Regions from separate parts of the Methylotuvimicrobium sp. genome, predicted to be linked through region 2. Evidence: riboswitches for the same ligand, from Rfam matches in the RefSeq annotation. Region 2 holds a riboswitch; each other region holds the start of a gene.
What was found. A riboswitch is a leader RNA that binds a small molecule or an ion and turns the genes downstream of it on or off. The one in region 2 is predicted to bind cyclic di-GMP.
Positions count from the first base shown of each region.

Region 1: linked by a shared signal. The riboswitch ahead of ACRJJO_RS05985 (VPLPA-CTERM sorting domain-containing protein) and the one ahead of ACRJJO_RS15540 (hypothetical protein) in region 2 are both predicted to bind cyclic di-GMP.
Region 3: linked by a shared signal. The riboswitch ahead of ACRJJO_RS15765 (hypothetical protein) and the one ahead of ACRJJO_RS15540 (hypothetical protein) in region 2 are both predicted to bind cyclic di-GMP.

Region 1 covers NZ_JBNGHF010000008.1:56,334-59,613, reverse strand. The annotation lists gene tilS (tRNA lysidine(34) synthetase TilS) at 1-226, opposite strand, end outside; cyclic di-GMP riboswitch class I at 1,177-1,258, shown strand; gene ACRJJO_RS05985 (VPLPA-CTERM sorting domain-containing protein) at 1,402-2,079, shown strand; gene ACRJJO_RS05980 (hypothetical protein) at 2,419-2,670, shown strand; gene ACRJJO_RS05975 (radical SAM protein) at 2,856-3,280, opposite strand, start outside.
Region 2 covers NZ_JBNGHF010000034.1:34,140-37,419, forward strand. The annotation lists gene ACRJJO_RS15535 (hypothetical protein) at 1-269, opposite strand, end outside; gene ACRJJO_RS15540 (hypothetical protein) at 343-1,152, opposite strand; cyclic di-GMP riboswitch class I at 1,219-1,304, opposite strand; gene ACRJJO_RS15545 (hypothetical protein) at 1,917-2,390, shown strand; gene ACRJJO_RS15550 (hypothetical protein) at 2,779-3,280, shown strand, end outside.
Region 3 covers NZ_JBNGHF010000036.1:3,342-6,621, forward strand. The annotation lists gene gspE (type II secretion system ATPase GspE) at 1-671, opposite strand, end outside; cyclic di-GMP riboswitch class I at 1,659-1,748, shown strand; gene ACRJJO_RS15765 (hypothetical protein) at 1,774-2,526, shown strand; gene ACRJJO_RS15770 (hypothetical protein) at 2,722-3,280, shown strand, end outside.

The sequences.
Region 1 (3,280 bases), on a different contig from region 2:
ATTGCTTAGCGACCGACCGGCAATGACTTGGCCAAGCATCGCCTACCGCTTGCAAACCGTGATGTATATGAACCGCGGTAATTTTATTTTGTAGAGAAGATATCGAAGCACAAAGATGTAACAACACATGCGAATCTACACCGCCGCTATAGGCAATATAAACTTGTTGCGGCGATTTTAATTTTTGCAGGCCTAATTCAACGACTCGCGATTCTAGTTGAAGCATTTAAGATACCAATTATGAGCTAATATTTAGGCGCAGGATCGACAACATTCTTGACACTTAACCATTGCCGATTTCCCCCCAGCGTTTCATACGCAAATGCCGAAATTACATGCCTGACAGGTAAAATCACACAAAGAGCAGCGCGCCATTTTAATAACAAACTTTGTCAAGTTATTTTACAATTTCAGCCGCACTAAATCCTGATCCTCTTTGAGCCTAGGCCTTAACAACAATCTATTCGCTCCGCCAACAAAACATCGAAGTAAAAATGATATCTCAGCACGTTAAAATATGTAAAACCATCTTATCAATTAGTCATAGCTCATTTAAAAGCAGTCACTTACAGACTATAAACTGCACTTAATTGTCAATATTTTTTACAAAAGAAAGATTTTTGCGATTAAAACAATGACCATACTGCTCACAACGTTTTGATTATAATAATTTTCTAATATTTGGTATAAGTATTGCTTTTTATAATAAAGGTCGTAGAAACTTTCATGATGAAACGATTCGGAGCCATTGTAGTAAAATTGAACACATATCGAGAAAAGAATTTAGCTTTTCTTAATGGAAATGTAATATTTTAGTAGTATCGTCAGTATCGTGAAGTAGATATCAGTTTTTTTGTGAAAGTACAATGCCGGCTCCGAAGAGGATGCCGTTGCTCGATCGACAGGCGTCGGCGGCAGGGCAGATTTTTGCTCCTGCAAAATCTGCATTCATGCCATCCATGGCAATCAGTCGCCGCCGTCGAGCCTACATGGACGTATTCACGGCGTCCTGTCGGGCGAGTGACCGCATCCTCCGCCACGCCTCGAACTTTCATTTGCCGGGGCGATGAAGGCTTCTTCATGATCGTTACTATTGAAATTGACTAAATCGAACTTTACGAAAAACGTGTTTGGCGGATTCTTTACGCGAGTACGCCAAACACAGCAGAGAAATTTTTAAGAGAAAGCCTCACCCGTTGTAAAGCGGGGCCGGAAAGTTACGGATCTTTAATATTTTAAAGATGGCCGGACTACCTTAAATTGTTAGTGAGATTTTTAATGTCATGCATCTTTTTGTTGCAACCATTATTTCAAAGTCAATATTGCTCTTTGACTAATTTGGCCTAGCTTTTTCACCATGTAATTTTTTGACTTTACTCTTAATCACAAGGAGTTTTTTTCATGTTTAGAATAACCAAGTTTGTTTTAATATCATTTATTTATCTTTTTACGGGGAGTGCGCAAGCAAGCCTAGTCACCTTATACGGCAATTCTGTTTCGTTTGAATTTGATAGTACGCTTACCGGTTTATTCGGTTCAGCTAATGTTTCAGGCGACACTTTATACTTTACCCCAACAGCATTCACCGCTACCGCCTTGAATACTGCCGGCGTCGACATGACCAACGATACCGTTAACATCAAAGTCCAAGCATTGAACCCACAACATCAAATAAATACCGTTTCAGTTATTGAAAAAGGCGATTATTTTAGTTTTGGCAATTCAACTCTTGTTGGAGTAGGAGGTCAAGTTCGCGCTTTCGATATTGAAAATCCATCCTTTGACACTACCGAAAGTATCGTTGCTAATGATGCATTTACTCAAACTGCGTTCTTGCAAACCAATAACTGGCAGGCAGATACCATTTTAGATACCACTTCTTTCAATAGCGGATATCTGAATATCACAATCCAAAATCTTCTAGGTGCTATAAGCACAACACTTGGAGAAGCGGCTTTCATTGAAAAAAAATATGTTGGCCTAAACGTCACAGCAGTCCCATTACCGGCAAGCATCTGGTTACTAGGTGCCGCTTTGGTTGGCCTTATTTCTTCTACAAAACGCAGACAAACAATCTAATTGCTCAAGCGTTAGCGGGAGCAAATTCGCTTCCGCTTTTCTTGAAACGACCCCTTCAAAATAAACCGCCTGCCATAACTCAATGCCGAACTGACCTTCTGTTGGATTAGGCGCCTCGTTGAGCTGAACTACCATCGGCAGCAAGAATACCTGCCATCGCCAAAAAAAATCTCATACCTTTTAATCTAAGAAACGTGAAATAACGCTCGGACAAAACAACATAAAAGAGCTATTGTTCGACTTAAAGCGAAGCAATAAAGAAGCATACAATTGATTTTAAAAGACTAAAATTAGTTTATATAATTCCACTAAGCGCTCATACTTCACGAGGGTTTTACCATGGACATTTCACCAACAAACAGCGCATTGAACCTCATCAACGGCGCACAACATAAATCAGCCGAAGCGGCTCACAAAATTGCTGCATTACCGATAAAAAACGATGAAGTAGGCAGCTCCGAATTCAAGTCTGAAGACATTATTAAACCGGTACTCAGCTTAAAAGAAGCTGAATTCGAAACATCTGCCGCCGTTAAAATTCTCGAAACCGAGAAAAAAACGATAGGAAGTCTTTTAGATATTAAGGCTTAAATCCGGCTTCAGAGCAAAAAATGATTTTCAACCGAGAAACTAAATCTTAGTTTACAGCCTTCTTCGGTCGTATCGCTGGATGTCGGGTGCGCTATATTATCCGATAACGCCCATTCCCCGACCCGACGCCATTCACCTCTCCCCGCTAACAATTTACCCAAAGCCATCAACCCGAAACTAGGCAACTAACAATCTACCCGAACCTCGAAACCAAGCGCTCTGATCTCGCCCGCAAAATGTCGCATGAGTTCCGGTGACAACGGCTTCATTTTAGCCGCTTCCGGCTGCATCGATGGGCGCGCAATTGTATAAAGCATAATTTTACCAATCGCCACACCATCGTTCTTGATTCTTTTTAAAAATTGCAAATACGCGTTTTTTTCCACGTCGGTCAATCCCTGCCCGGAATAATCGACTAGGCAAGTTTGAATTTTAGTCTGACAGATTGCGGCCGAAATCTTTAGATTTCTTAATGCCGACTCCATCGTTTGCGCTGCGTTATTAATTAAATTACGCCCCGCATCAGTCGCGCTATCAAACTTGAACCAAACTTCTCCCCCATAGCGATGCAATGACCGAAGCCCGACCTGAACCTTCGTCTGGTGCATTA
Region 2 (3,280 bases):
GATAAACCGTCGACTTTATCCGGACTCAAGGTACAGAAAAAGGCACGGTAACGATTACCCGGATTCGGACCATCGTTGAAATAGCTATGCAAAGTACCCGCATCACACAAGCTGGTGAACAGGGAGGTGATAGAGTTATCCATTGCAGTGGCACCCGACATGTTGATTCGTAAATCGGGTACATCGCTTGGCGTCCACGCCGAAGCCGTGCCGGAAAAACCGGCAATCAAAGCCGCGCCCAAGGCGGCCGTTACGATATTTTTTTTCATGACCATTCTCTTTATGTAGGTATGAGTGTAAAAAACTCCCGGACCTGCATCCGGGTATGCTTGAATGATTTTCTTATGCTTTACGGCGTTTGGCAGCGATCAAGCCCATCAGACCCGTGCCGAAAAACCATACCGCCGCTGGAACGGGAACCGGCGCGAAATTCAATGAAGCGCTGCCATTTTCAATCGAAAAGTTCCAATCGCCGAGGTAAACCGCCTTCTCTGTCAACTCGAACGTATTGGGATCCATGTCGAAGCCCCACCACCAAAACCCTGTCGATTCGCCTGCTGACGACGAAAGATTACCTGAGAAAGAATTACCAATGTTCGAACCCCAAGTTGTCGGAAAATAACCGCTTTGCCCAGGCGCCGAATAAGAATCTAAATTGACCGCTTTATCGCCGATTTGTTGATTGGTGCCGGTCAATTCGCCCGATCTTGCATTCAATTGGTCGATATGTTGATCAAGTGTTGATGACGAACCTGAAAAACGGTCGAAAGGGCCGACAGTAATTTCATTTTTGGATGTCATTAAAATGCCCAAATAATTCACGCTATCGAAATCGACGAATGAATTGTGAGCCGAGGCAATGTTATAGATCACCCTGTCACCTGGCGAGGTTGCGGCCATAAACTGGCTGAATGCATCGGTGTTGATCGAGTGATTCATTGCTTGCGGATTATCCAAAAAATCAGCATGCCGGATACCTAAATCCATTGCATATGAAATTTGCGCATCCGGATTGTAAACGCTCAGAAAAAGCTCGGAGCCACGCGGATCGTTTTCGAAACCGGTCAATTTAACCCCGGCGATTCTCGCTTGAGCACCTGTCGCAACCAACGCCATCGCGCCGACCGCTAGAGATTTACCTAATAAATTCATAAAAAATATCCTCGTAAAGTCTGTTAACAAAAACCAAACCGGGGTACATGGCCATTCCTAGTAAATGGTCGCGGCCCGGCTATCTCTTGATACTTGATAAGAGACCCGCAGCTTTCCGTCCCCGCCTCGCGGCGAGTTTGGCAACATCTTCACACCCGGCATATCCGGCTAAAACCGGAAACTGCCTATTCCTTGTTAAATCGCTGGCAATCAGTACCGCCCATGTTATGATTGCCTTCGCCGGCCCCACTCCCCCTCGCCGGATCCACTCCGCATCCGCAAAGTTTCAACTTGCGCATATTTTTTCATAGTCATTAGTTCAAAAGTTTTACAGCTTCGTTAAATTTTCATGAAACGTATTACGTTTTAAACAACTAACGCCGTTAATGCGCCGACTGTTTTGAATTGTCGCATTTCTGTCATATTTTTCGTTTATGTTTAAAAGGTTCGACTTGATACGCATATCCATATATCCAAAAACCCATAAACCTAAAAAGATCATTTGAGACTTCACCAAGCCGGTGAAAGTGTTGTAGACCCTTCATGCTTCGACTTAACTCAGCACGAACGGTCTACAACACATGCCAACTTCATCTTTCTAGGATAGAAATACATAACTTTTGCCGTTTTCAAGCCGTTCCGTTGTTAATATTCAGCCACCCGGCAATTATCGTTCCCACGCTGGAGCGTTGGAACGATAGGGGGATGTGAATAACTACGTTCCGTTAGTCAATCCGAAATATTTTTGAATTAGGTATAAGAAATTGAGCGAACTGAAACACATCATTTCACTGCGTATCGAGAACAGTATTCGTAACGCGGTTCAAGCCACCGCTTCGCGGTTTTATGTGCGGGAGTCGGATATTTACCGTTTTGCGATCAACTACATGCTAAAGCGCTTTAAGTGCTTGCATGAAGACGACTTTAGCGGCAGCGATTTGCTACCCCTTATGCTGGACATTCGCGAGGAATTAATTGGCAGCCTATCCTTAAAAAAACATCAGCTCTTCAACATCCTAAACGGCAACAATGTTCACCCGGATAAGTTTGTCGCAATGTCAGATATCGAGTTGCTATTAACGCCGCAACACTTAGTAAAACAACGCTTGCAAAAAATCGACGATAGTCCTCAATCCGATGTCGATACCGAAACCTGGCTGAAGCAATATTTACTTGAGAAATATCAATCGCCGTCGCTTCAGGATAGTTCCGACACGCAAACCCAATCATCGAATTGAAGCCATACCTAAATCATGAATTCGTAGCTCATGGGTTTATGAAAGCTTCCGATCGTTTTGCGCTAACTACTATTTGGAACTAAGCTAATAGCTCCGTAGGGTGCGCATCGCGCACCGTTCCACGGTGCCGAACCGACAAGAGCCCGACCCAGGTGCGCGATGCGCACCCTACACCTAGGCTTAATAGCCTATGAACAACAACAATTTCAAAAATATTATGAGTTTAAAAAGCGGGAAAACAGCAATTAACTACTAAAGCGAAAATGGACATATCTAAAACATAAATTCGTAATCGATTGGTCATCCATACTTACGATCGCTTTGCACAAAGCAATAACTACTATTTGGAACTAAACTAACAGTAACTTTTAGATTCTTCGAGAATTTTATGGATGCTCTATCGGCTATTAACCGCATTTTTCTTAGCCCAATCGACGGCCAGTCCCAAGATGATGAATTATTAGTCGATAAGCTTAGAAATTGGGCCATCCGCTTCGCCGATTGCAATTATTTGCATCCTTGCCTAATTGACGGGCAGCGGTCCTTAGTCTGCGCCAACCACCTTAGTTTAAAAAATCCTAAAGCTTATCAAGCTCTAATCGAGATTGCGCGGCATCATGATATTTTTCTGAAGGAGGATGCCAGAACATTAAGTTCGGCAACGTTTTATGCCGACCGGCGGCAAAAAACGCCGGTTTTTCTTGCTTTGTGCCTCGGCTTTTTGATCGCGACAACCGATACGCGAGCCGAACAGGTCGCCGGCAGGCAAGTGACTGCTGAAATAACGTCACAACTCATCAAACCGTCAAACCGCTTAAATTCGGTTAAAATCCAAAAAGGAAACCACACGATCGTTCGTTTGGTCCGCTCTGCTCCGCCCAAAACCATGC
Region 3 (3,280 bases), on a different contig from region 2:
AGCACGCCGTCGACGCGCAAGCGGACTTTCAAGCGCTGCTCGAACGGCTCGATATGGATATCCGAAGCTCGGCTCTCAATCGCGCGCTGCATGATCAGATTAACCATTTTGATAACCGGCGCTTCACTCGCCATATCTTTAAGGTGTTCCAGATCCTCTTCGCCAATCTCGTCTGTCTCGAGATTGGCAAATAGCTTATCCATTTGGGATTTACCTTCGCCATATTGCAGTTCGAGCGCGGCATCGATTTCCGACATCAGTCCGACTTTCGCAATAATCGGCTTGCCGGTTGCCAGTTTCAACGCATCCAACACAAAGCGATTTTCCGGATCCATTACCGCAACGTGAATTGCATCATCGGTATCGCGTAAACCGATTACATGAAATTGTTTCAGAAATCGCAGGGACACATCATTAGACAAAGGCGTTTCAAGCGGGTAATCCTCGACCCCGACTTTTTCTATGTCATGCGTTACAATAAAAGCTTCCGCGATATCGCTTTCCGAACAAATACCGAGTTTAATCAATAAGTGCGGCAAGGTTTCGGCCACGGTCGACTGCATGACTCGATCGACCTTTTTTAACTCGGCATCGGTCAATTTATCTTGGTGCTGTAAATAACTAAGAAAGGGGTGGTATTCAGGCGCGTACTTGGCAATTGAGTAATCCATTGAACAGTCCTGGCTATATAGATTCGGGCAGATTATAAACCATGGGTGCAATTAAAGCTGAGGTTAATAAAACTTGAGAACAATGCTTCGATAAGCCCCAAGACCAATAATAACCTATTTCAATACTATGAAATAACCAAGCCCTTACGAGTCAAAATATTTTATCCGTATCGAGATAAGCTTCTCTTATCCGGCCTTATGTCAGAATATTTAACACTTATCTCAAAGCAAATCATTTAGCCTTTCAAGACTCCCAAAAATACCCAGACATTCATATGTAACTGTTTTTCCGTACATTAATTTATTAACGATTAAGCAAAAAAACAAGCCAACTAACATCCGCCTTTATTCTTTTGCAAGCAAAATCAGATCCAGTTTTTAAGTTGGACCAATTTATTGCATCATTCGTCAAAATTTTTTACATCATCCTTTTCCCCCAGCCCTTCGGCAAGCCTAAGCGCCCCAAAGAACAAAACAGCCTGTAATGACGCCCCATACTTTCCTTGTCTTTCAGTTGTTTACAAAATTTTCCCTGCAAACGCTGCTACTTCTCATTAACAATGCATATTTTCTTTTCTTGACGTTTGGCGGATTTAATCGTTTTAAGCTTTTGTTAAGACATAAAACTGTCAATAATTTTTACATCACGAAATGCAGCTACCAAAATAAACGCGCCCTCCGTCACAAAATACATTTTATTTAATTGACAATTCAATGCCTTAAAGGAACAAAATCGACTGATGGCACGCTCTATGCAAGTGCTTTATGCGAAAACAAAAAAATACCTTGCCAATTACAAGCACCAACTATATGGCAAGCTGAAGCGCATTTAACGTATGAATTACTTTCTACCTTAAGCGCTTTTTAACGAAACTAACGAATAATTTATGAGGCATTTGGGATAATGCCTGGATTATGACGGCTCGACAGATCTATTTAACTGCCCGGGCCAGATAACTTGAAACAATAGGGATTTTTTAGCTCTATTAAGTTAAAAGCCTTACCCGTCGCGAGGCGGGGGCGGAAAGCCAAGAATCTGATACCTTCCATTTTGCATCAGATAGTCTGGCCGCACTTAATTTCAAACATATTAGAGGTAATTATGTTGAAAATTAAAGCACCGTTAAAAAAATTAAGCGCTGCCGTTGCACTGGGCCTTTTTGCCGGTACCGCTTCCGCATCAGTTTCTATCTACGACACCTTCCCTTTTGGATATTCCGGCGGCGAATCGCTTGTAGCGCCCTTTTTTGAGGACGGCGAACCTGATTGGGCAGCCGGCCGATTTACGGTAGATCCTTTTAATTGCCCTAATGGCTGCTTATTAGACAGCGTCCGTCTATCTTTAGCGTCCGGCGGTCACTTTTCAGGCGACCTCGTCTCTCTTAAGGATTCATCCGGAAACTACGGTATATCGCTAGCTGTTTATAGCAATAACTTTTTGGGAGGGGATACCCACATTCCTGGAGACAAACTGTTCGACTTATCGATACCCGACAGCTTTGTGCAGCTGGAACATTTTGGCGGCAATGACGTTTGGTTCGACGCACCGTCGCAAGATCCCAATGAAGCGGCGCTTTTACAACCAAACACAGCCTATTGGCTCTTTCTCACCAATGAAAGCCTGTCGTTTCCCATTGAATGGTCTTATAACGGTGCCGGCCATGACGGTCAGTATTATGCCGCTTATTGGAATCCACTCGGAGCACACGGATCGCCATATCTTTTTGAAGTAATGGGCACTAGTTGCACTACATGTTCGGCACCAGTTAGCAATGTACCTGTTCCAGGGGCTATTTGGCTGATGGGCACAGCAATGATCGGACTGGTGACTTCCTGGCGCAGAAAGCTTGCTTAATGTAAACGATGAAATCGAAGACATTCAAGCGTAATACAGATTATCAGCCTGCATCAGCAGGTAATTAATCTGAGAAAAAATAAATTAATAAAATTGAGCACTTAGCTCTTTTAATCACCGCATTTGCCATGGATGCGGCGATTACCATAACAATCATGGCAACCATACTTTAAATTTAAAGTAAAGGAGTTTCTTATGAAAACTAAAATCACCACCACAGCAGCAGCCGTATTGCTCGGCATTTCAACCCTGGCCAGCGCCAACCCTCCAGGTGCTCCTGCCATATACAACAATGGACCTGCAGCTCCTCTGTTGAATATGACCAATATGAGAGACACTGAAAGAGCGGCTTTCGCTCTTTACGAAGGCCTCATGCAAGCCACCGAGGCGCTTGTTTATGTAAAAGGATGTACGCCTTTTTCGGTGCCCGTATCGGCCTACTCTGACGGCAACGGCATTAATCAACTCGAAGTTCAAACATTCAATGGCGTTAGGCTTGAAGCAGCCCTGCAAGCACCGGTTCCCGGTTTTGGTCAAAACATCGACGTCACACAAGCTCCAATTGCTGGGATCTTGAACAACGTTGCCGTAGATAACCTGCGCGGTAGATACACTTACAACCATCTTAATAACTTGATGGTCAACGAAAGAACCTCTCTAAGAGTTGCCGGCCAAAACGGAAGACCTGACACATTCTATAGCGCTGCCATCAAAGACTTTTACCATGGCAACACTTACGGCCCGGGCCAATTCT